Regions from separate parts of the Collinsella sp. AF36-3AT genome, predicted to be linked through region 2. Evidence: predicted binding sites of a transcription regulator. Region 2 holds the regulator's gene; the other holds the start of a gene.

Region 1 (12,022 bases), on a different contig from region 2:
GCAACGTGCCGTCCAAATCGCATGCAATCAGCTTGATTCCCTCAAGACCCATATGCTTTCCCCCAAAGCCTCTTATCAACAGCAAGACGGACTTTGATCGGTCACCCCTCAAAGCCCGTCTTGCGCATACGCGCACTTAGCCGCGCGTCTTTTTTACGATGGCAAAGTCGGGAGCTATGCTCACGACGACCTCCGCCGCACTCGACGCAAAGCGCCGGTCCGCATCGAGTTCACGGGTAACCACCGAGAGCCGAACACCCTCGACACCCCGAAGCATGCGGCCCAAAACAGGCTGCACCGGCGTATACATGCGCACGGTATGCTCGTCCGAGTCGCCCCGGAAGAGCGGCGCATGCATGTTGCCGATCTCCCAGCACGCATGCGCGAGTGCAATCGGATCCATGCGGTCGACTTCGACCAAATAGACCTCGGCGCTGCGCAGGTGCACGACAACCGCCACGGGCACCATGCCCGAACGGTCAATGGTGAGCACGTCGCCATCGGCAAGACGACCGCCGTCGGCAGTATCCAGCCGAACATCGATCGTGCGTCCCAGCTCCGTCACGCCCACAAACGTGCGCGCATCAGCCTGGTCCCAATCGAGCAGGAGCTCGTCAACTTCAAAGACACCGCCCAGCTCCCGGCGAAGTAGGAGTTCATAGGACGGATCGTTGAGATTTCCCAAGCATGTCGTCGAAACCAAGCGTTCAGGCATACTCTAGCCCTCGACCTCGACGAGCTCGATATCAAAGTTGAGGTCCTTGCCGGCCAGCTCGTGGTTGGCGTCGAGCGTCACGGCCTCGGGCGTTACGTCGATGACCACGGCGGGGACGGGCATACCGCTCGGCGTGGACAGGAAGAGCTTCATGCCCTTCTCGATCTGCTCGATGTTGGGAACCTGTTCGGCCGGGAAGGTCAGGACCATCTCGGGGTTGTGCTCGCCGTAGGCATCGGCAGCAGGAATGTGCACGGTCTTCTTCTCGCCCACCTGCATGTCGACCACGGCGGCGTCGAAGCCCTTGATCATCTGACCGGCGCCGCAGGTGAACTCCAGCGGTTCGCCGCGATCGTAGGAGCTATCGAACTGCGTGCCGTCGTCGAGCGTGCCGCGATAATGAGTCTTGACCTTCTTGCCCTGGTTGGACATGGAAACCTCCGTGATAAGGGCGGCGCACAACGCGGGCCGCCATGAACATATGGCGCTAACTATACCCTAGTCATACAATTCAAAGACAGTTTGCAAAGAAACGCTGCAACCGGAGGAACCATGGCATATCCCGTATTTGACCTACACTGCGACACCGCCGACCGCATCGGCTGGGCCACGCTCGATCTCGACCTGCGCTTTACCGCCGGCACCGACGGTTATTTCCCCGGCGACGAAACGCATCCGCAAGATTTCGACCTCATCGAGGGTAATGCCTGTGCCATCTCGCTCGCAAAGATCGACAACACGCCGTGGGCACAGTGCTTCGCCACGTTTGTCCCCGACGAGATTCCCACCGCCCACGCCGCGCGCTTCCAGGCGCAGATCATGGCGCATATGAGCGGCCAGGCAATGCTCAACCACGACCGTATGGTCAACGTGCGCAGCGCCGCAGACATTCGCCCCGCGCTCAAGGACGGCAAGGTCGCTTGCATCCACACCATCGAAAACGCCACGTTCTTTGCCGAGGACCCCGCGCTGATCGAGGTGCTCAAGAGCCTGGGCGTGCTTATGTCGTCACTCAGCTGGAACGCGCAGGGACCGCTCGCGAGCGGCCACGACACCCACGCCGGCCTCACCGCCGCCGGCATCGAGGCGCTTACGCAGATGGAGCACGCCGGCATGGTGCTCGACGTCTCCCACCTCAACGATGAGTGCTTTGACGAGGTTGTCGCCCACGCCACGCGCCCCTTCGTCGCCAGCCACTCCAACTCCCGTACCGTCTGCAGAGTCAAGCGCAACCTCACCGACGACCAGTTCCGCACCATTCGCGACATGGGCGGTATCGTCGGCCTCAACTACTGCAGCGAGTTCCTTTCCAACGACGCAACCAAAAAGACCGCCGCAGACGTCACCTTCGACCAGCTAGCGGCACATATCGAGCACTGGCTCGACCTGGGCGGCGAGGACGTCATCGCACTCGGTGGCGACTGGGACGGCGCCACTGTGCCCGCCTTCCTCTCCGATGCCAGCATGATGCCCGAGTTCCAGAACATGCTCTCCAAGCACTTTGGCAAGACCGTGATGCAAAAGCTCTGCAGCGACAACGCGCTCGCCTTCTTTGAGCGTTATTAATTTCACATCCCTTGAGCGGGCCGGCATGCCGAACGGTCGACATGCCGGCCCGTCCCCAATCCAAAGGACCGCTTTTGACGCAGCAGTTTACGATTTCCGCATCCCGACCGGATGGGACGCCCATCCCCGTCGTCGTTACCAAAAAGTGCGTCAAGAACTTCAACCTACGCGTCACTTCGAGCGGTGAGGTCCACGCCAGCGCACCGCTCGGCGCCACCCGCGAGCGTATCGAAGCGTTTATGAAGCGCAACAGCGCCTGGATTACCAGCCGACTTGCCCAGCGCGAGCAGCGTCAGGCGACGGCACGAGAGCCGCTCAGCCCCTCGTCCATCATTGCACTTTGGGGCAAGCCCATCACGGTACAGGATGCACTCGATCACAACTTTGCATCACCCGCACCGCGACCCAAACAGGCCACCTTCGCAAGTTTTATGGGTACCGATGAATCGGACGAAGGCCCACAGGCCAAGCGGCACGCAATCCTCGACGGCCTAACGTCCGATGAGCTCCAAGCCCACATCGACCAGCTCTATGCGTCCGAGGTCACATCGGCGCTGCGCGACATCGTGCACGCGTACGAAGTCGCAATGGGCGTCACCGTGGCCCGCATCTCCGTGCGCAGCATGAAAACGCGCTGGGGATCATGCACGCCCAAATCCGGCGCCATTCGCATCGCGCGCGAGCTCGCCGCCTACCCCGTCGAATGCCTCGACATGGTTGTCGCCCACGAGTTCGTCCACTTGCTCGAGCCAAGCCACAATCAGCGTTTTCACGCCCTGCTCGACACGTACTGTCCCAACAATAGAGCTCTGTCGCAGCGGCTCAAGCAGCCACCCATAGAGACGTATTAGAACCGGTTACCGCACGCGCTCGATCTCGACACCGCAGCTTGCCAGGGGCAGGCCAACAGGAGCCCACGGCTTATCGAGCTTTATGCGCACACCAAGCAGCAGGGGGTAACGACGCAGCAGCATCTGGGCCACACCCTCGGCTGCCGCCTCGATGAGTTTAAACGTATGCTCGCGCAGATAGCCATCAACATCGTGGCACACCGAGCCGTAGTCAATCGAGGCATCCAGGTTATCGTGCTCCCCCGCCGCGCGCAGGTCGGCATAGAGCACCAGAGAAACGATGAACTTCTGACCCAGCGCGTTCTCCTCGGGATACACGCCATGGTTGGCAAAAACCTCAAGGCCGTCAATGACAATACGATCGGCATGGCGCAAATCGTCATAGCTCACATGGGGCACCGCCGTTGCGGTGGATATTTCGCCCCTTCCACGGCGGGCGAGCTCGGCGCCTTCAGTCTTGGTTGCATTCTCGGGCAGTTTCTTGTTACTCATCGCGATCGTCTCCTTCGTTTAGAACCCCGACCGCGCAAACTAACTACACGCGAATCGACAGGTTCTTTTTATCATCGCTCCAGTTGCAAGCATTGCGCGCGGGGCATGCAAAGCAGGCGCGCGACGCTTTGTCGGCCGCATAGAGCAGACGCTCAAGCGGTTGGCTGTTCACGCGCAGCTTTCGATGGCCCAGAATGGCCGTCTTAATGGCTGCGGCATCGGCCGGCTCAAACGCCACGTCATCGGGCATGCCGCCGAGAATCGCATCAGCGACGCGTTCGCTTGCAACATCATGGGATATACCCGATTCATACTGTTCATCTTTGCCGATATCGTGAAGAAGTGCCGTGGCGTAGATGACCTCGCGGTCAAATTCGAGCTGCTCCTCGAGATTCTTGATCCACATAATGCGAGCGACATCGAGCAGATGGTCAATACCGTGGCGGCAGAAGATGCGCCCCGATTCCAACTGTACGATGTTGCCCAGGTGCCGCCGGAACAGCCCGTTGGCACAAATGTAATCAATGCGAGGCATGGCACCAAAGGGGGCCAGGCCCGAAGCCATAAAGCCGCGACGCGACGTCCCCTCATCGGTCTTCGATGTAAAGTCGTTGACGACTCTCATGGTTAGCGGCCCAGCATCCTAAAGAAACGCTCCTCGAGCGCGGGATCGGTCTCAAAGACGCCGCGGCGAGCAAGCGTCACGGTCTTGGTGCCGGGCTTTTGCACGCCACGCATCGTCATGCACATATGCTCGGCCTCCATCAACACAATCGCTCCCTGGGGAGCGAGATAATCCATGAGGGCATCGGCAACCTGTGCGCACAGTTGCTCCTGCAGCTGAAGACGGCGGGCATAAACCTCAACCGTGCGGGCGAGCTTGGAAAGCCCAGCCACCCGACCGTTAGGGATATAACCAATGGCGGCCTTGCCATAAAACGGCAGCAGATGATGTTCGCACAGCGAGTAGAACGTGATGTCGCGCTCGATAACCAAATCGTTCGAAGCGACGGCAAAGGTTTTGGACAGGTGCTCCTCAGCACTCTGGTCCATGCCGCCGGCGATCTCACCATACATACGGGCAACGCGCGCCGGGGTCTCCAGCAGGCCCTCACGAGTTGGGTCCTCGCCTATGCCCTCAAGCAACAGCTTAATGGCGGCCTCGACTTTTTCCTGATCGACCATCTGGGCCTCACTTTTCCGATTTCACGTTCGCGCTATGGTACCACGCCCTCCGGCATCGACCACAAGCTACATAGTATGGGTCGAATAGACTGGATCGTCCCGCCAAAGCTCCACAGCATCGCAAAGCGCAACGCCCTCACGCACAGCGCGGTCGCGCGTAGCGTTCATATCGATCACACGCTGGTTACTCGAGCCCCTAAAGCGCAACGAGATATCATAAAGATCCTGAACAAACGGGCCATCCACCAACATGTCGAGGCAGGCAAGGATACGGTCCGTCACCTCAGTATGGTGACGACCACCCGGCATAAGCTCCTCGAGCACGTCGCCGGTAAAACACCAAATGGTCTTTCCTGACCCCGCAGGATAAGCGGCACGAACACGCTCGACAAACTCAACGAGCCCCGCCTGGTTCTCGGGCTCCATGGGCTCTCCGCCCAGAATCGTCAGGCCGTCAATAAAGGGATGATCGAGGCTCTCGATAATCTTGTCCTCGACGGCACGATCAAAGGGCTCGCCCGCAGCAAAGTCCCACGCAACAGAGTTAAAGCAATTCTTGCACCCACGACGGCACCCGCTCACAAACAGAGAAGTACGAACACCTTCCCCATCGGCAATGTCGAAATACTTAATGTTCGCGTAGTTCATAAATAACCTTCCTGGGGGTCTGGAGCATATCATCCCGTCCTCAAACATTCTCGGCCTGCGGCCTGCGAAACTGCGGGCGGGACGATATACTCCAGACCCCTCGCGAGCGACACTCAATGAACGAAGCGAACATCGAGCATAGGGTTCGAGGTCCAATAAAAACTCTGTTGCAGCTCAACCGTCGTTCCAAGCAAACCGTTGTTGCAGGTCGACTCATTTCCGCTAAGAACTTCGAGGAGTGAGCAGACCACATGCTGCATCTCAGCTACATCAACTTGGCCGCCCCGTAGCGAGGCCCCGGACCTTTGCTCGATATGAGTTCCGCACGAACAGGAGGCGCCAGTGGCGCCTCCGTCGTGAGCCAGGACTGTCCGAAATAGCGAGTAAAGGTCCGGGGCCTCGCTACGGGGCGGCCTGGGATGACTATTAGAGATGCAGAACGCGGTCGCGGATCTCCTCGGTTCGGCCCTGGTTCCAGAACTGGGTACCGATGTAGCCGCACGTGCGACGGGCGACATTCATCTTCTCCTGGTCGCGGTTGCCGCAGTTGGGGCACTCCCACACCAGCTTGCCATCGTCCTCGACAATGCAGATCTCGCCATCGTAGCCGCACACCTGGCAGTAGTCGCTCTTGGTGTTGAGCTCGGCGTACATGATGTTGTCGTAGATGTACTGCATCACGCGAATGACAGCCTTGAGGTTGTCCTGCATGTTGGGAACCTCGACGTAGGAGATAGCACCGCCCGGCGAAAGCTGCTGGAACATGCCCTCGAACTTGAGCTTGTCGAATGCGTCGATCTCCTCGGACACGTGGACGTGGTAGCTGTTGGTGATGTAGCCCTTGTCCGTCACGCCCGGGATAATGCCAAAACGACGCTGCAGGCACTTGGCGAACTTGTAGGTCGTCGACTCAAGCGGGGTGCCGTACAGCGAGAAGTCGATATCGCTTTCGGCCTTCCACTCGGCGCACTTGTCGTTCATGCGCTGCATGACGGCCATGGCAAACGGCGTGCCCTCCTTCTCGGTGTGGCTGTGACCCGTCATGTACTTGACGCACTCATACAGACCGGCATACCCCAGGCTGATGGTGGAATAGCCGCCCACGAGCAGCTTATCGATCGTCTCGCCCTTCTTCAGACGCGCCAGGGCACCGTACTGCCAAAGAATCGGCGCGGCATCCGAAAGCGTGCCCATCAGACGCTCATGACGGCACAGCAGGGCGCGGTGGCACAGCTCGAGGCGCTCGTCGAAGATTTTCCAGAACTTGTCCATGTCCTGATGCGAGCTCAGCGCGACATCGGGCAGGTTGATGGTCACAACGCCCTGGTTAAAGCGACCGTAGTACTTGGGCTTGTTCGGGTCATAGTTCAGCGCGTTGGCCACATTGTTAAATCCGTTACCGGAGCGGTCGGGCGTCAAGAAGCTGCGGCAACCCATGCAGGTGTAGCAATCGCCGTTGCCGGCGGTCTCGCCCTTAGACAGCTTGAGCTCGCGCATCTTCTTCTCGGAGATGTAGTCGGGCACCATGCGCTTGGCGGTGCACTTGGCAGCCAGCTGGGTCAGGTAGAAGTACGGGGAATTCTCGTGAACGTTATCGTCCTCGAGTACATAGATAAGCTTGGGGAATGCCGGGGTAATCCACACACCGGCTTCGTTCTTAACGCCCTCATAGCGTTGACGAAGCGTCTCCTCCACGATCATGGCAAGGTCGTGCTTCTCCTGGGGCGTACGGGCCTCATTGAGATACATAAAGACCGTCACGAACGGCGCCTGGCCATTGGTGGTCATAAGGGTCACGACCTGATACTGAATCGTCTGGACGCCGCGACGGATCTCGTCACGCAGACGGTCCTCAACGACCTCACGGACCTTTTCGGCAGATGCCGAAACACCGAGCTCCTCGAGCTCGCGGGCAACCTCGCCGCGAATCTTTTGACGGCTCACCTCAACAAAGGGGGCGAGATGGGTCAGCGAAATAGACTGGCCGCCGTACTGGGAAGAAGCAACCTGGGCGATAATCTGCGTCGCGATGTTGCAGGCAGTCGAGAAGCTATGCGGCTTCTCGATCAGCGTGCCCGAGATAACGGTGCCGTTCTGGAGCATATCCTCCAGGTTCACCAGGTCGCAGTTATGCATGTGCTGGGCAAAGTAGTCGGAATCGTGGAAGTGGATCAGGCCCTCGTTGTGGGCATCCACGATCTCCTGGGGCAGCAGCACGCGCTGAGTCAGGTCCTTGGAAATCTCGCCGGCCATGTAGTCGCGCTGAACGGAGTTGACGGTCGGGTTCTTGTTAGAGTTCTCCTGCTTGACCTCTTCGTTATTGCACTCGATCAACGACAGGATCTTGTCATCGGTCGTGTTCTTCTGGCGCTTCAGGCTCTGAACATAGCGATAGATGATGTAGTGGCGGGCGACCTCGTAGCAGTCGAGACGCATGATCTCGTCCTCGACCAAATCCTGGATCTCCTCGACCGAAACGGTGTGGCCCGCGTTCTCGCATGCCTCGGCGACGTTTTGCGCCGCATAAACCACCTGGCGGTCGGTTAGACGAGAGCTCTCCTCGACCTCCAAGTTTGCGGCGCGAATCGCATTGACGATCTTATCGATGTCAAAGACAACCTCGGTGCCGCTGCGCTTGATGATCTTCATCCTCTTGCCTCTTTCGCGTCGTAGTCTCATTGCGCTTCAGAGCCAAACGATGCCCGGCAGGGCTTGCCCCTGTCTTGCGGCGCCGTCGCGCAATCTGTGTTCTCGATAAACCATAGGTCCTCATGCGGACAATCCTCGCGGCCGATCAAGCGGCTCAAAGATCTATCCAAATGGGGCAAATAAGGTCCTCGTTCTCTGTCCGCCATCTATCATACGACAAAGAGGCATCTATATCCTGTATTCTTTTTTTAGTTCAAACACAACATATAGTGTTTCAGCAGGTCAAAGCAATTGGTCATTTTGCAGACGCATTAATTATGAGGGGTTCTTGGCAAGTCGGTAAAACGTTACCAACACGGCTACCTGCATGGCAGTTATAAAACCCCCTTAGTCAAGCCGCTGACAAATCCTACCAAAACCAAGCCGCTCACGCCAAAAGAATCCAAAAGATTATGCTTGACCAACATGTTGCGGTCGTGCCTTGCCGAGCCCCATGTAACCGCGGCACGAATCCTTGAAAGATATGTGTATGCAAACAGAGAAGATGAGAGTTTTCTCGGATGACTACTGAGAAGCATCCCAGAAGATCAAAAAACTCGAAATTTGGTGACGTATTTGGCGACCCATTTGGCGAGCAAAACAAAACAGCCCAGAGGCTAAGCCTCTGGGCTGCGAACATTTGGTGGGCGTTAGAAGATTTGAACTTCTGACCTCTTCCGTGTCAGGGAAGCGCTCTCCCCCTGAGCTAAACGCCCAAATGGAGCGGACAACGGGGCTCGAACCCGCGACCCCAACCTTGGCAAGGTTGTGCTCTACCAACTGAGCCATGTCCGCTTACGAGGATTAATCTTACGTGATACCCGCATCCTATGCAAGAACTTTTTTTTGAAAAGTTTTGCGACGCCCTCTCGAACCTCGCGAAGACATCAGCCACCACGGAAAGCGCGAGCAAACGCAAACTCGCCGCAAGAGGCCCCCTACAACTCAGCGAGCATGATCCAGGCAGAGCTGTCCTGCGCAAGTCTGCCGTCTGCAAGCGGTGATGAGGTGAGCAGGACCTTGCCCGCCGGCAGCTCCACGGGTGCTGCACCGAAGTTCGTCACACACGCCCAGCCGTTGTCGCGGCGATAGGCGATGACGCCGCCCTCAGCGCCCTCGGCACCATCCGCAAGGCCGGTGCGCCCGTCAAGATCGAGCCACGCAAGATCGTTAGCGCACCCGCGCAGCTTGCGCCGCAGCCAGAGGGCGTCACGATAGAGCGCAAGCATCGATGTCGGGTCCGCCTCTTCCCTATCGGCAGCGTAATCGGAAAACCATGCAGGCTGCGGCAGACGGGGCGCCGCATCGGCGTCCATCGGCGAAAATCCAAACGATCCGCCCTGCGCGGGATCGTCCGTCGCCACCCACGGCAGGGGCACACGACAGCCGTCGCGCCCCTTCTCGCGCTTCGATCCGTGCGTATTGGTCGCAGTGGGATCTTCGAGTGCAGCCCACGGGATGTCAGCCACCTCAAAAAGGCCGAGCTCCTCACCCTGATACACGTATGCCGAGCCCGGAAGCGCCAGCTCAAGCAAAAGGGCCGCCCGCGCGCGGCGCTCGCCGAGTTCACGGTCCTCGTCATAAGACGACCCGTCGCGTAAGAGCCAGTCGAGCGCAATCTGGTGGTAGCGCGTCGCCTTGATCTGCGGCAGGGCGAAGCGCGTCGCCACACGAGGCACGTCGTGGTTGGAAAGTACCCAGGTCGAGGCGGAATCGGATTCGATGGCTGCCTTCAAGCCCTCCTCGATTGCAGCGTGCATGTCATCATAGGTCCAAGTGGCCTTGGCGAACTCAAAGTTAAATGTCTGGCCAAGCTCGCTGGGGCGCGCGTAGAGATACTGGCGCTCGGGCAGCACCCACGCCTCGGCAACAGCGCTGCGCGGCGGATTATAGCGGTCGAACACGCGGCGCCACTCGCGATAGATCTCGTGAACCTCGTTGCGATCCCACAGCGGATGGGTGCCGTCGTCAACCATGTCATCGCCCTCGGCGAGATGCCACTGGTCGAGATCATCGCGGTCGAGATCCTTGGCGAGACCGTGCGCCACATCAATGCGAAAGCCATCGACGCCTCGATCGCTCCAAAACGCCAGGACGTCGCAAAAGAACGCGCGAACCTCGGGGCATGACCAGTCAAAGTCCGGCTGCTCGGGCGTAAACATGTGCAGATACCACTGACCGTCCGCAACACGCGTCCAGGCGGGGCCGCCAAAGTTGGCATTCCAATTGGTGGGAGGCAGCTCGCCATGCTCGCCGCGACCATCACGGAAGATATAGCGGGCGCGCTCGGGCGATCCGGGGCCGGCGGCAAGAGCGGCTTTGAACCAGGGGTGCTGGTTGGACGAATGGTTGGGCACGATGTCGACGATGACCTTGATGCCGCGCGCGTGAGCCGCGGCGATCATGTCATCGAAGTCGTCAAGCGAGCCGAGACGTTGGTCGACATCGCAGTAGTCCGCCACGTCATAGCCGCCATCGACAAGAGGCGATGGGTAAAACGGGCTCAGCCAGATGGCCTCGATACCCAGCCGCTCAAGATAGTCCATCTGCTGGGTAATGCCCGCGATATCGCCCAAACCCGAACCAGTCGAGTCCTTAAACGAGCGCGGGTAAATCTGATAGATCGCGGCATCGGACATCCATGAGCGCGAGGAGGACTTTTCTGTAGCCATGGGGTGTGTCTCCCTTGCAACGAGGTTTTGTGAGATGCCCACGATGATACGCCCAAAGCTGACATTCACGGCAATCAACGCCGCAGCCACGCCCCAAACGCTCGCCCCCTCTCGGGCTCGAGCCTCCTGGGACGAATCGATCGATTAGTGAAAAGAACGGAAGACTTACTCCCCCGGCCACGACAGACACTATGACCCAATCCGAGGGCACTAAAAAGATAGGAGCCCCCGCTCGTGACCGCGGGTCGGGGCTGCGACAATGATGTTGAAGTGCCATAGGCGCAGCCGCGCCGCAACGAGGTTGGGAGGCTCCCATGCCAAAGCATTCTACCGCGTTCGGGATGGACGTCCACCTGAGGTCGACCACCGTCTGCGCCCTCGACGCGGACACCGGCGAGGCCGTGACGAGGAGGTTCCCCGGCAACCCCTGGGGCGAGATCGCCGGGTGGATGGATGGGTTCCCCGGGCCGTCGCTCGCGGCCTACGAGAGCGGCTACCTCGGCTTCGCCCCGCAAAGGGAGCTCGCCGGGCTCGGCGTCGAGTGTGTCGTCGCCGCGGTCTCGAAGATCCCCAGGTCGGCCGCCGACTCGGCCTCCAAGAACGACAGGAACGACGCCGCCAGGATGGCCAAGGCGATACTCGCCCACGACATCTCCCCCGTATGGGTCCCCTCCCCCGAGGTCGAAGGCATCAGGGACCTCGCCGGCGCCTACGACGGGGCGACCGCGCGCCTGGCGACCGCCAAGCAGCGGCTGCTCGCCTTCCTCGCAAAGCGAGGGTTCGTCTACGGCGGCACCACGCCCGCCGGCAACCCGAGGAAGTACTGGACCTACGACTTCCTGAGGTGGCTCGACAAGGTCAGGCCGGAGGACGACGGCGGGGTTCGGACGCTCGCCGCCCTGAGGAACGAGGTCGAGGCCGCAGCGGAGGCCCGGGCGGACCTGCTCTCCGAGTACAGGGCGGCCGTGGATGCCAGCCCGATCGCCGCGGAGGCGGCCGCCCTCCAGTCGATCAAGGGCTGCGCCTTCGCGCTGGCCGCAGCCTTCTCGGCCGAGGTCGGCGACTTCACGAGGTTCCGTTCCGGAAGGCAGGTCACGGCCTACTTCGGCCTCGCGCCGAGTCAGAGGTCGAGTGGCGACTCCGTGCGGCTCGGAGGCATCAGCGGCGCGGGCAACGCGCTCGTGAGGAAGCTGGCCGTTGAGGGT
Region 2 (12,022 bases):
CGTACACCTCGCCCTCGCGGATATGAAGGCTCACGTCGGCCACGGCGTCCTGCGCCTGGTCGCCGCGGCCGAAGCGCTTGGTGAGCCCGCGCGTCTCGAGCATGTAACCCATGGGTTCGTCCTTTCTCTTCCGGGCGCGCGGGCCGAATCGCCGTGCCCGCGCGCCTTACCTTTCGGGTTCACCATCCATGGTGGGACGCGTTTCTAACGAATCCGTAACGGCCGTTGGGTTCTTTTGGCGCAAACTCTTCTCGACCCGCACATCATGATTAATTTGCTTGAGGCAACAACTTTCCCGATCGATGTAATCACCGAATCAAAACGTGTACGTCAACCTCCAAAAACGACATTTTTCGACATGTTTGGAGACTGATGTACACGAATGCGAAAATCCCCGCCGCCCATAAGCGCCCTCCACATGTCTGGACTCTCTATGCTTACGCTGGATAGACATCGCCGGAACGGGTATAGTATCGAAAGTTTTGTCGTTAACCAGCGGGGGAGTCCTGTGGGCATCAAAAAGAAGATCAAAAAGGAGCTTATCGGCACTTCCGATTACCCGTCGAATAAGATCTTTACGGTCTCCAATTTCATCACCTTTACGCGCCTGATCCTCACGCTCGTCTTCCTGTACCTGTTTGTGACGGACAACAACCGTGTCGTCGCCATTGTCATCTATGCCATCGCGGCCTCCACCGACTGGATGGACGGTCAGATTGCCCGCATGACCAAAACGGTCTCATGGCTCGGCAAGGTCATGGATCCCATTTGTGACCGCGCGCTGCTGTTCACCGGCGTCTTGGGGCTGGTGGTCCGCGGAGAGCTGCCCATCTGGGTCTGCGTGCTCATTATTGGCCGCGACATCTATCTGGGCATTGGCACGCTTATCGTGCGTCATTATCACCGTCGCCCCATCGATGTCGTCTTTCCCGGAAAGATTGCCACTGCACTGCTCATGACCGGCTTCTCGCTCATGCTGCTCGGGTTCCCCGTTATTGACGGCCTGCATCTTTTACCTTCAACCCTTACGGCCTTCCCGGGCCTCAACGGAAGCTCGGTGCCCCTCGGCATCTTCTTTGTGTACGGCGGCGTGATCTTCTCCATGCTCACGGCTGTCATCTATTCCATTAAGGGCGGAGTGGCCATTAAACAGGCTCTCGCGCATCCCGAGGACGAGGACATCGACTTTCTGAACCCCGAAATCGAAGACTGATTCGTTGGGGTATGATTACGTACGGTTCATTATTTGCGGCACGTCCGCGATAAGTTAGGGGTTGTCATGGACAACATGGTTAACAATATGCCTCAGAATGATAAGACTGCTGACGCTACCTGCGTATTCCGCGTGCCTTCAAGCGACGTCACCGTTCCCGACCTCATGGCCAACGTGCGCATCACCGCCCCCGTTCTGTCCATCGTCAAGGGTCCGCAGACTGGTGCCGCCTTTGAACTCGAGGACGACGTGACCACCATCGGCCGCGATCCTGCGAACGGCATCTTCCTCAATGACATGACCGTTTCGCGCAGCCACGCGCGCATTATTCGCGAGGGCCTCGGCGCCCGCATCGAGGACCTGGGCTCGCTCAATGGCACCTGGGTCGACGGTGCCATTGTCAACGCGGCCCCGCTGCACGACGGTTCTTCCGTTCAGATCGGTACGTTTACGCTCATCTACCACGAGAGCACGCCGGAGCGCATCGAAACCGGTGAGTAGGGCATGGCCGAACGCAACTATCTGAGTATCGGCCAAGTCGTCAACCTACTTCGAGGCGCATACCCCGATCTTTCGAACTCAAAAATTAGATTTCTAGAAGATGAGGGGCTCATTACCCCTCATCGTACGCCTAAGGGATACCGTCAGTACTCCAAGGAGGACGTTGATCGCCTGGAGGTCATTCTGCACCTGCAGAAGACTCGCTACATGCCGCTCAACGTGATTAAGCAGCGCTTGGAAAACGCCACGGACCTGTCAACGCTCGCCTACGAGGTGGGCTTGCTGTCCGATGTTCCGCTCAAGACGGAGCCCAAGGAGACTAAACAAAAGCTGCATCCCATCGAGACCATTCCCGATATGTTGGGCGTCGAGATCTCGTTTATCCGCTCGCTCGCCGAGAACGACCTCATTCGCATCATCAAGAGTCCGCAGAACCGTGAGCTCGTCGATGGTCGCGATTTTCCAATCATCCGCTACTGCTCCGAGCTGTCACGCTTCCATATCGAGCCGCGCAACCTGCGTCAGTACGTGTCTTCCGCCAACCGCGAGTCCTCGATGTTTGAGCAGGTGCTCGTGAGCATGCTCGGAATGGATACCTCCGATGACGAGCGCGACGCCAAGCTCGAGCGTGCGTTTAAGAAGCTTCACGACCTCACCGAGGGTGTGCATACGGCACTGCTCAAGAACCGCGTTTTTGAGTCGCTCAACGCCGTGGTCGAGGATGCCGACATCGATGCACTCGATGAAGAAATCGCTCGCTCCGAGTCCACCAAGGCCAAAAACGAAGAAACTGCCGCGCCGGCTTCACACGAGGATTCTCTCGTAAAGCCGCTCAAGGTTGTCGCCCCTTCGCAATCCGACACTGTCACCGCGGGCAAATAACAGCTACCGCTTATCCGGCAACCCATTGAAAGGTCATGCAATGTACGACTTCGAATCTCAAATCGTCGACATCCCCGACTATCCCGAGCCCGGAGTCATCTTCAAAGACATTACGCCGCTCTTTGGCAATCCCGAGGCGCTCAAAGCCATGACCGATGCCCTCGCCGAGCACTTTGCCGGCATGGGGATCACCAAGGTCGTGGGTCCCGAGGCCCGTGGCTTTATGGTTGGCGTACCGGTGGCTGTGGCCCTTGGTGCCGGCTTTGTTCCCGCACGTAAACCGGGCAAGCTACCCCGCAAGACGGTGAGCCAGAGCTATGAGCTCGAATACGGCACCGACTCTATCGAGATCCATGCCGATGCCATTACCTCTAAAGATACCGTGTTGATTCTGGACGACTTGGTCGCGACGGGCGGAACCGTCGAGGCAACAGGTAAACTTGTGCGAGATATGGGCGCAAAGCTTGTGGGCTACGGGTGTATCCTTGAGCTTGCGTTTCTCAACCCGCGCGAGAAGCTCACGCCGACTGACGACGATGTTGAGCTCTTTAGCCTGGTGACGGTGGACTAGCCGTTACCCTTAGTTACTGGAAAGGAAGCTACATGCGCACAGCAAACACGCACAAAAACATGGCACGCTGCGCTGCTACGGCAACCCTCGCTTGTGTTTTGGGCTTGGGCCTCGCGGCTCCTGCCTACGCCGATACCGCATCCGACCTTGCCGCTGCTCGTACGAAGCTCGAGCAGATCGGTACCCAAACCCAGCAGATTTACGATGATCTCGCCACGCAGACGCAGGCGCTCGATCAGACTGCTGGCGAGATCACGCAAAAGCAGCAGGAGATCGCTGACGGTCAGGCCAAGCTCTCGACCTATGTCGCCGGCGAGTACAAAACCGGCGGTCTGAGCCTGCTTCAGGTTCTGACCGGCGTCGATGACCTGAGCGATATGCTCAACCGTCTGTTCTACTACGGCAAAGTTTCCGATAAGCAGGCTCAGACCATTCAAGAGGTCAAGGAGCTTAAGCAGCAGCTCACCGATAAGCAGGCCGAGCAGGAGAAGAACGTCGCCACCACGCAAAAGAAGGTCGATGAGCTTAACGCCCAGCAGGCTGAAGCCCAGAGTGTCGTGAACTCCCTGGATTCACAGTTGCAGGCCGAGCTTGCTGCCGAGGCCCAGGCCAACGCCGCGCTGCAGGCTGGCATAAATGCTAGCACCGCCGAAAAGGCCACGGTGAGCAACGACACCGCCGGTACGAGCGAGAACACCAACAAGGGTGGCGGTACGACCAACGACGGCGGCGGAAACACGCCCGCGCCCGCTCCCACTCCGCAGCCCCCGACGCCCGCTCCGGCTCCGGCTCCGGCTCCGACGCCTTCCGCACCGAGCCAGTCCGTTGACGGCGGTTCCGTTGTTTCGCGTGCCTATAGCAAGCTCGGATACGCTTACTCTTGGGGTGGCATTGGGCCGAACAGCTTTGACTGCTCCGGTTTTGTAGGCTATTGCCTCACGGGACGCTACTGCCGTCTGGGCACCACGGTCGACTTCATGGGTTGGACCCGTGTGTCCGATCCGCAACCCGGCGATGTTGTGGTTAACTCCTACCATACCGGCATCTATATCGGTAATGGTCAGATGATCCATGCTTCCGACTACAAAACGGGCGTCATCATCAGTTCCGTCGCAGCCGGTATGAACAACAACTACATTTTCGTGCGCTACTAAGTCACTCTGTATAGCGAACGAAGGTGAACCTCGTGGCCTTTGAGCTGCGAGGTTCATTTATTTATGACCGTGCTCCATACATGATCCTAATGTGCTAGTTTTCAATACTAGATGCACGCTTCATCGGTGAGCAATATAGCTATAATGATTGAGAAGCATATAGAAAGGACCCTCTATGAGCTGGGCACTTATCTCCGATTCGAGCTGTAACCTCCGCGATTGGCAACCGACCGCGCCCCATACCACCTTTGCATTTGCACCCCTCAAAATTCGAGTGGGGGAGCGCGAGTTCGTCGATGACCTCACGCTCGACGTTCACGAACTCAATTGCGCCGTGCAGGCGGAGTCGAGCGCTTCTTCGAGCGCCTGTCCGAGCGTAGGCGAGTGGACCGAACTCTTTAGGCTTGCCGACAAGACGATTTGTATGCCCATCTCGGAGGGCGTATCGGGGAGCTATAACGCCGCCGCCACGGCACGCGATTTGGTTCTTGCCGAGGAGCCGAACCGTCAAATTCATTTGGTCAATTCACGCGGAGCCGGCGGCAAAATGGACCTGATCTTACTGCTGTTCGACCGGTATCTTGCAAGCAATCCGGATGTCTCATTCGAGGACGCTTGCGCATACTTCAATAGCCTTGAGCAGAACAGCAAAATCCTCTTCAGCTTGTGCAATTACGAAAACCTGGCCAAAGCCGGACGTATCCCTAAGGCAGCCGGCGTCATTGCCAACAAGCTCAATATCCGCATTTTGGGCACGGCGAGCGAAGCGGGCAAAATTGAACTCGTTGGGCACACCCGCGGCGAAAAGAAGATGCTCACCAAGATTGTCGACACCATGGAGGCCGCAGGCTTTACCGGCGGCGAGGTCGTTATCGACCATGTCGAGAATGAGGCGGGCGCCCAAGCACTTGCCAGCCGCATTGTGGAGCATTGGCCCGGCTCCAAGACGATTATCATGCCCTGTAACGGGCTAGATTCATACTATGCCGAGATGCACGGCCTCATTATCGGCTACGGTATGGGCGTGGCGTCGGGCCGATAATATCCAACTAGACAAACGTATGGGCGGGATAAGGAGCCATTGGCTCTTTATCCCGCCCATCTTATACCTCGGTTAGCTATTAAACCCATTGAACTTGAGATAGCTCATCAGATACGCCTTCGAAACGAAGGACGATACCGCACTGCGCACGAGCAACGATTCGCGCGTAACCTGATGTGCGGTATCGGGCACGGGAGTCTGCTCAACAGAAAACGCCGCACGAATCGATGCCTCGAGCTGATCGACAACATAATCGAAAGCCGTGGGAGCGTCGTAGCTCAAGCGCTGAATATTAAAGAGCGCCTGAACCGCAGCGATGGGCAGCACCTGCTTAAAGATACAAATGGCGATGAGACGCGCAATCTGCTCACGGCCATACTGCTTTTTAACCGGAGCAGGAACGAGGCCGACCTTTACGTAGTTATTGATCATCGATGGCGTGATAACGGGTTGCTCTACGCAAATCGAAAGCGGCTCCATCCACAGCGCAACATATTCAATAACCTGATCGCGATAGAGCGTTACGTTGGGCAGCTGGTCATAGCGTGGCAGGCTCAACGCGTTGAGTTTACCCACCATATCGGACTGAATAAATGCATCCGGCAGAACCGTCGGCTGAATATCCTCAGGCTTAATGCTGACCGACGTATCGGACATCGGGATAACATGTTTAGCATGGTTCATAAGAGGCCCCCGTTCGTTTTCTATATTGTATTCTAGGTTATATAGTTTTGCATACTACATAGCCGCAAAGTAAAAGTGGTTGGACGGCACATTGATGCACTGTCCAACCACTATGTTTAAAGATAGCAACCTTACATAAGATATATTATCGTACTTATCCACGGAGAAACGCGTATGCGCTCGTTGCCGCTATGGCTCCATCAGAAACGGCGGTCACAACCTGGCGTAAGCGCTTGGAACGGATGTCGCCAGCGGCAAATAGACCAGGTGTACGGGTGGCCATCGAATCGTCGGTGACAATGCCGCCATCAGGCGCCAGATCGACTAGATGCTCAACAAGCTCGGTATGGGGCTGCGTTCCGGTAAAAACAAAGATGCCAAACGAGCCGGGCTCAAATGACTCGGTATGAGTCTCGCCGGATGCATTGTCCTTAAAGGTAATCGTCGTTGGCATGGCTTCGCCCGATAGCTCCACAATACTAGTTTGGTACCTAACTGTAATATTGTCCTTTGCGAGTACTTTCTGAACAACACCATCGGGCGCACGGAACTGGTCGCGGCGCAGCACGATGGTCACACTGTTGGCAATGTCGGACAGGAACAGAGCCTCTTCGCATGCCGAATTGCCACCACCGATTACAAAAACCTGCTTGCCGCGGAAAAACATGCCGTCACATGTTGCGCAATATGAAACGCCACGACCGCGATACGTATCCTCGCCTGCGAAACCTGCCGGACGCGGCGTGGCACCCATGCAAGCGATAACGCTCGGGGCCAGCGTATCGCCCATATCGTGATGCACCGTAAACAACGCTGCATCGGCATCGTAATCGACACCCGTAACCATGCTCCATGCAACCTGTGCTCCCAGGCCCTCTGCATGCTGCTGAAAACGCTCGCCGAGTTCGGCGCCACTCAGGAGCGAGATACCCGGATAGTTCTCGACCTCATTGGTTGTGGCGATCTGCCCTCCCGACATGCCCTGCTCAATCACGGTCGTCGTCAGGTTAGCACGCGCAGCATAAATGGCGGCAGCATAGCCCGCGGGGCCGCCACCGATAATCGCAACATCGATCGGCTTATCGGTAGTCATGAAGCGTCCTTTCGTCGAAACGTTGTCGTTCTTTGCGCTCATACCCAAATTTACGTGAACGTGACACTCATGCACTACAATGATAAATCCGTATTACAAAGCTGAAGGGGAGTTATCGATGGACCAGGCGCAGACGAGTGACGACGCTCCCCTGCTCACGCACAGCACTCCCCAATCGGAGCAAACCACGCTCCTGGCTCAGCAAAAACCTCTCGTGACCATCGTGCACGCCTCCGTTGGCTCGGGCCACAAGGCCGCCGCAAATGCGATTGCGCAGGCATTCGACCTCATCCGCGGCACCAATGGCATCCCCGAGGATATTGAGATTGAAGTGCTCGATATCCTTGATTTTGGACGTATTAAATTCGACGGCAATAAGACCGCGGCTTCTTTTACGGGAGCCACGCGCCCCATTTACGACCTGACCTGGCGATATACGCTTACGGGACATCTTCTCTGGGGTGGCGGAACGGCATGGTCGCGAATTATGTTCCCCGCCTTCAACGAATATATTCGTAGCCGCAGGCCCATAGCCGTGGTTGCAACGCACATCACAGCAGCCAATGTTGCCGTGGGCGCCCGCGTAATTACGGGTATCGATTATCCGGTCATCTGCGTACCGACCGACTACGAAGTCGAGGGATGGTGGCCCCACAAGGACACCGATTTATTCTGTGTTGCCAACGAATTTATGGCCGAAACGCTGCGTCCGCGCAAGGTGCTCGAAACAAAGATTCGCATTACCGGCATTCCTATTCGCGCCGGATTCGACACGGATTATGATCGCGAAGAAGAGCTAGCTAAGTTCAACCTCCCCACCGACAAGACCGTCGTGCTGGTAATGGCCGGTGCCAGCTTGCCTCAACCGTACGTTCGCTTTCGCGCGGAGATGGACCGCACCCTCCCCTTCCTACGCAGCTTCGAAGACATGCACTTTGTCTTTTTGCCGGGCAAGGATAAGGAATACGCCGCCCGCCTCAAGACACTCTTCGATGCCATGAAGCTCGAAAATGTCACGGTGCTGGACTATGTCGACGACATGGCGGCCCTCATGCACGGCTGCGACCTGGCAATTCTCAAATCGGGCGGACTCACCGTCACCGAATGCCTGTGCGCACACCTGCCGATGATCCTGCTGGGCAAGTCCTATGGCCAGGAAAAGGCCAACACCACCATGCTCACCGGCATGGGCGCCAGCATGCATGTCACCACCGCACGAGAGCTCATCGTGACGTTGCGTCATCTCCACGATCATCCTGAGTCGCTCAAGGCACTGCTCATCAACGGCGAAGTACTACGCCGCCCCCACGCAGCCGAAGACATAGCCATCGCAACCATGGAGCTCGTAGGCAAACCCCAAAAGCGCAAACGAGCCTTCTGCCGCTTCTACTGGGGCGAAAAACCTGCGCATATCAGGTAGCGTCTTAATGTCCGCTTTCCTGTGGGAGGCCCCTATATATCATCCCGTGCTCAAACATTCTCGCTTCGCTGCGAAACTGCGCGCGGGACGATATATAGGGGCCTCCCGCAGGTAAGCTGCGTTAACGTACCAGCGGCTATACCAGATTCCCCACCAGTAGAATCTGCAGAGGGGAACCAGAAAATATAAATACAGTAAGTCGATGCGACAAAGGAGGCGTCCCTTCATCGCATCGACTTACTAGAAAAGTAAATATTGTTTCAAGCGAGTAGCCGCCCGCCCGGGGCTTACCTATATCGTTCCACGCGCAGTTTCGCAGCGAGCGAAGCGACGCGAGAATGGTTGAGCATGGAATGATATAGGTAAGCCCCGGGCGGGAGGGATACGGGCGCCCTAGGCGATGCCGCTGGAGCCGAAGCCTCCTTTGCCTCGGTCGGTTTCGTCTAGTTCTTCTACTTCTATGAGATTGACCGTGGGGACTTCTTGGATGACGAGTTGGGCTATGCGGTCGCCTTTATTGATTTGAATGTTATTGGAGGGATCCAGGTTGATGAGGATAACCTTGAGTTCTCCTCGGTAGTGAGCGTCGATGAGGCCCGGCGTGTTGACTATAGACAGGCCCTGCTTGATGGCCAAGCCGCTGCGGGGCTGGACGAAGCCGGCGTAGCCATCGGGCAGAGCGATGGCCAGCCCAGTAGAGACCAGACGGCGTTCGAAGGGCTTCAGGACGCAGTCCTCGTTGGAGCGCAAATCCAAGCCGGCATCAGTGGGATGGGCGTATTTGGGAAGCTCAACGGTGGGATCGAGACGCTTTATGTTGACGGTAATGTTGGACATGGAATCACCTTAGCTTGTCGAGCTCTTGCAGAAACTCATCGACGTCTTTGAAATCGCGGTAGACCGAGGCAAAGCGAATGTAGGCCACCTTGTCAATCTTGGCCAAACGCTTGAGCACCATGTCACCCAACTCATGGGACGTGACGGCCGTCAGTGTGCGAGAGCGCAACTCGACCTCGATGTCGTCGATAATCTCATTGAGCTTCTTAGTGTCAATATCGCGTTTGATGGTGGCGCGCATCAAGCCGACAAGAAGCTTATTGCGATCGAACCGCTGCTTGGTTCCATCTGACTTAATGACCTCGATAGGGTCCTCGCATCGCTCAAACGTTGTAAAGCGGTAGTTACACGAGCAACATTCGCGACGGCGCTTAATGGTGTTATTTGACTCCTGCATACGGGAATCAACGACGCGGGTATGTGCCTTGCCGCATTTGGGACAGCGCATGGTACCTCCTCTTAAACGATAATAAGGGTACCATGCGCAGCGCGATAATGATTACGAACGATCAGGAACCTTAAGATGCGCACCGGCGGCGAGCGAACCATGCTCCAGATGATTGACGCTACGGATCATGTCGGAAGTCTCTTGCGTGGAAAGGCCTTCGATTGGATATTCTTCGGCAAGCGACCAAAGAGAATCGCCAGGCTGAACGCGAATGGTCTCGTAGGTAATGTTGGAAACGGACTCGGCATACGCGGCGTGACGAGCGCTAAAGACCGACATAGCGAGGACAAAGAAGAGCGTAAGCGCAACGGCGACGGCGACAATCGTCGGAACCTTCGGGGCAACGCGGGCCGGCGCGACTACAGCCTGCTGATTGCGCGCAGGCTTTACGGTCAAAGGCTGAAAGCCGGAGCGGCCACCCTGAACAACCGTAAAAGTGGGTTCTGCAGGCGTCTCGAGCTTAAGGGCGAGGTTTCCCTGGACCATATTCGTTACGTTCATCATGTTCTCCTCTCGCGTGTTTTGCTGAGAACAGTTTTATCAAGCCGCGCGGACAAAAATGTCTAGCGCGAGAACGAATGTTCGGTTATTATTATCTTCGAACAGTTGTTCCTGTCAAGCAAAATTCGAACATTTGTTTGACATGGGTAGAGAGGATGCCCTGATGGCTCGCAAAATTACCAAGCGTCAGCAGCAAATTTACGACTTCATCAAGGAATATCAGCAGGAGAAGGGTTATCCGCCCAGCGTGCGCGAGATGGCTTCTGCCGTGGGCCTTTCCTCCCCCAGCACCGTGCACGCCCATCTCTCTGCCCTGGAGGCGCGCGGGCTACTCAAGCGCGATGCCACCAAACCGCGCGCCCTGGAACTCTTTAACGAGGATGGTTCCTCTGTCTCAATTTCTAAATCTGACGAGCCCACCGCACCTCGCGGAACGGTCTCGCTACCGCTCGTTGGTCGCGTCGCGGCTGGGATTCCCATTCTGGCCGAGCAGAATATCGAAGACACGTTTACTATCCCGACCGAAATCGCCACTGATCAGGGTTCCTTTATCCTTGAGGTGCATGGGAGCTCAATGATCAATGTCGGCATCTTCAATGGCGATTACATCATCGTCCGTGAACAAAAGAGTGCCATGAACGGCGAAATTGTCGTGGCCATGATTGATGGTTCGGCGACCGTCAAGACGTTCTACAAGGAGCAGGGGCGTGTGCGCTTGCAGCCCGAGAACGACACCATGGAACCTATCTATGCACCGAATCCCGTTATCCTGGGCAAAGTCGTCGGCTTGATGCGCCGGTTCTCGTAATGCAAAAACGCATAACCATCTTTGATACCGTCCGCGGGTTTACGATGATTTCTATGGCAGGTTTTCACGCTTGCTATGATCTCGCCTACCTGTACGGCTGGGATATGCCCTGGTTTACCCAGTCAGTCTTTCAAGACATCTGGCGCGCCAGCATCAGCTGGGTATTTTTGTTTATCGCCGGTTGGATGTGCACCCTTTCGCGCAACAATTTCAAACGTGCCGCCAAATACGCCTTAGCAGCACTCGTTGTCTGGTTGGCAACAACACTTGTCTCAGTCGACGATTCGGTTAATTTTGGCATCATCTACTGCATGGCCGCATGCACCGGCATCGTAGCGTTGACCGATCCCGTCCTTAAGAAGATAACGGCGAGATGGGGCATGCCCCTATGCCTTATGTTGTTCGCAATCACCTTGAGCATCCCCAAAACGATCTACCCTGTCCCCTACCTGGCGTGGCTGGGATTTCCGAGCCCTGGGTTTATCTCAGGTGATTACTACCCCATCATCCCGTTTATCTTTATGTATCTTGCAGGATACTTCGCCGCACACATAGCGCAGGGAATCGATAAGACCGTCCCTAGCTGGGCCTACGCCAACCCCCTGCCGGCGCTCGCCAGCCTTGGACGTCACGCTCTCCCCTTTTATCTGCTGCATCAGCCCATCATTCTGGGCATTTTAGAGCTCGTCTACTCGGTGCGATAACGCTCGAGCCGCGGTGCAATACGAGCCGGCAACTTCGCCACAATGCGAACGCCGTCCTCGAGATATTCCTCATGCAGAAGGGTTCCCTGCTCATGCACCAGCGTGATGAGAGCGCCCTCACGATACGGGATATCAGCGGAGAGCAACACATCGGTGGCAGCTGC

The links. The regulator NrdR, encoded in region 2, represses ribonucleotide reductase genes. The targets are predictions, from matches to a motif close to AAACACNATATATNGTGTTT.
Region 1: nrdD (anaerobic ribonucleoside-triphosphate reductase) is a predicted target of NrdR. The motif match lies at 8,362-8,381, and genes of this name have one in related genera.

The regions. Positions count from the first base shown of each region.
Region 1 covers NZ_QROZ01000006.1:84,013-96,034, forward strand. The annotation lists gene DW003_RS06665 (HAD-IIB family hydrolase) at 1-52, opposite strand, end outside; gene DW003_RS06670 (urease accessory protein UreE) at 137-715, opposite strand; gene DW003_RS06675 (peptidylprolyl isomerase) at 719-1,147, opposite strand; gene DW003_RS06680 (dipeptidase) at 1,268-2,281, shown strand; gene DW003_RS06685 (M48 family metallopeptidase) at 2,356-3,132, shown strand; gene folB (dihydroneopterin aldolase) at 3,139-3,624, opposite strand; gene DW003_RS06695 (HD domain-containing protein) at 3,668-4,249, opposite strand; gene folE (GTP cyclohydrolase I FolE) at 4,252-4,809, opposite strand; gene nrdG (anaerobic ribonucleoside-triphosphate reductase activating protein) at 4,876-5,457, opposite strand; gene nrdD (anaerobic ribonucleoside-triphosphate reductase) at 5,884-8,106, opposite strand; tRNA gene DW003_RS06715 (tRNA-Val) at 8,787-8,861, opposite strand; tRNA gene DW003_RS06720 (tRNA-Gly) at 8,865-8,940, opposite strand; gene DW003_RS06725 (glycoside hydrolase family 13 protein) at 9,084-10,817, opposite strand; gene DW003_RS06730 (IS110 family transposase) at 11,132-12,022, shown strand, end outside.
Region 2 covers NZ_QROZ01000004.1:36,150-48,171, forward strand. The annotation lists gene DW003_RS05025 (lantibiotic protection ABC transporter ATP-binding protein) at 1-112, opposite strand, end outside; gene DW003_RS05030 (CDP-alcohol phosphatidyltransferase family protein) at 509-1,213, shown strand; gene DW003_RS05035 (FHA domain-containing protein) at 1,280-1,714, shown strand; gene DW003_RS05040 (MerR family transcriptional regulator) at 1,718-2,596, shown strand; gene DW003_RS05045 (adenine phosphoribosyltransferase) at 2,637-3,167, shown strand; gene DW003_RS05050 (NlpC/P60 family protein) at 3,200-4,321, shown strand; gene DW003_RS05055 (DegV family protein) at 4,497-5,363, shown strand; gene DW003_RS05060 (DUF1836 domain-containing protein) at 5,436-6,047, opposite strand; gene DW003_RS05065 (NAD(P)/FAD-dependent oxidoreductase) at 6,202-7,140, opposite strand; gene DW003_RS05070 (glycosyltransferase) at 7,259-8,560, shown strand; gene dut (dUTP diphosphatase) at 8,954-9,397, opposite strand; gene nrdR (transcriptional regulator NrdR) at 9,402-9,845, opposite strand; gene DW003_RS05085 (LysM peptidoglycan-binding domain-containing protein) at 9,897-10,346, opposite strand; gene lexA (transcriptional repressor LexA) at 10,510-11,154, shown strand; gene DW003_RS05095 (heparan-alpha-glucosaminide N-acetyltransferase) at 11,154-11,858, shown strand; gene hflX (GTPase HflX) at 11,843-12,022, opposite strand, start outside.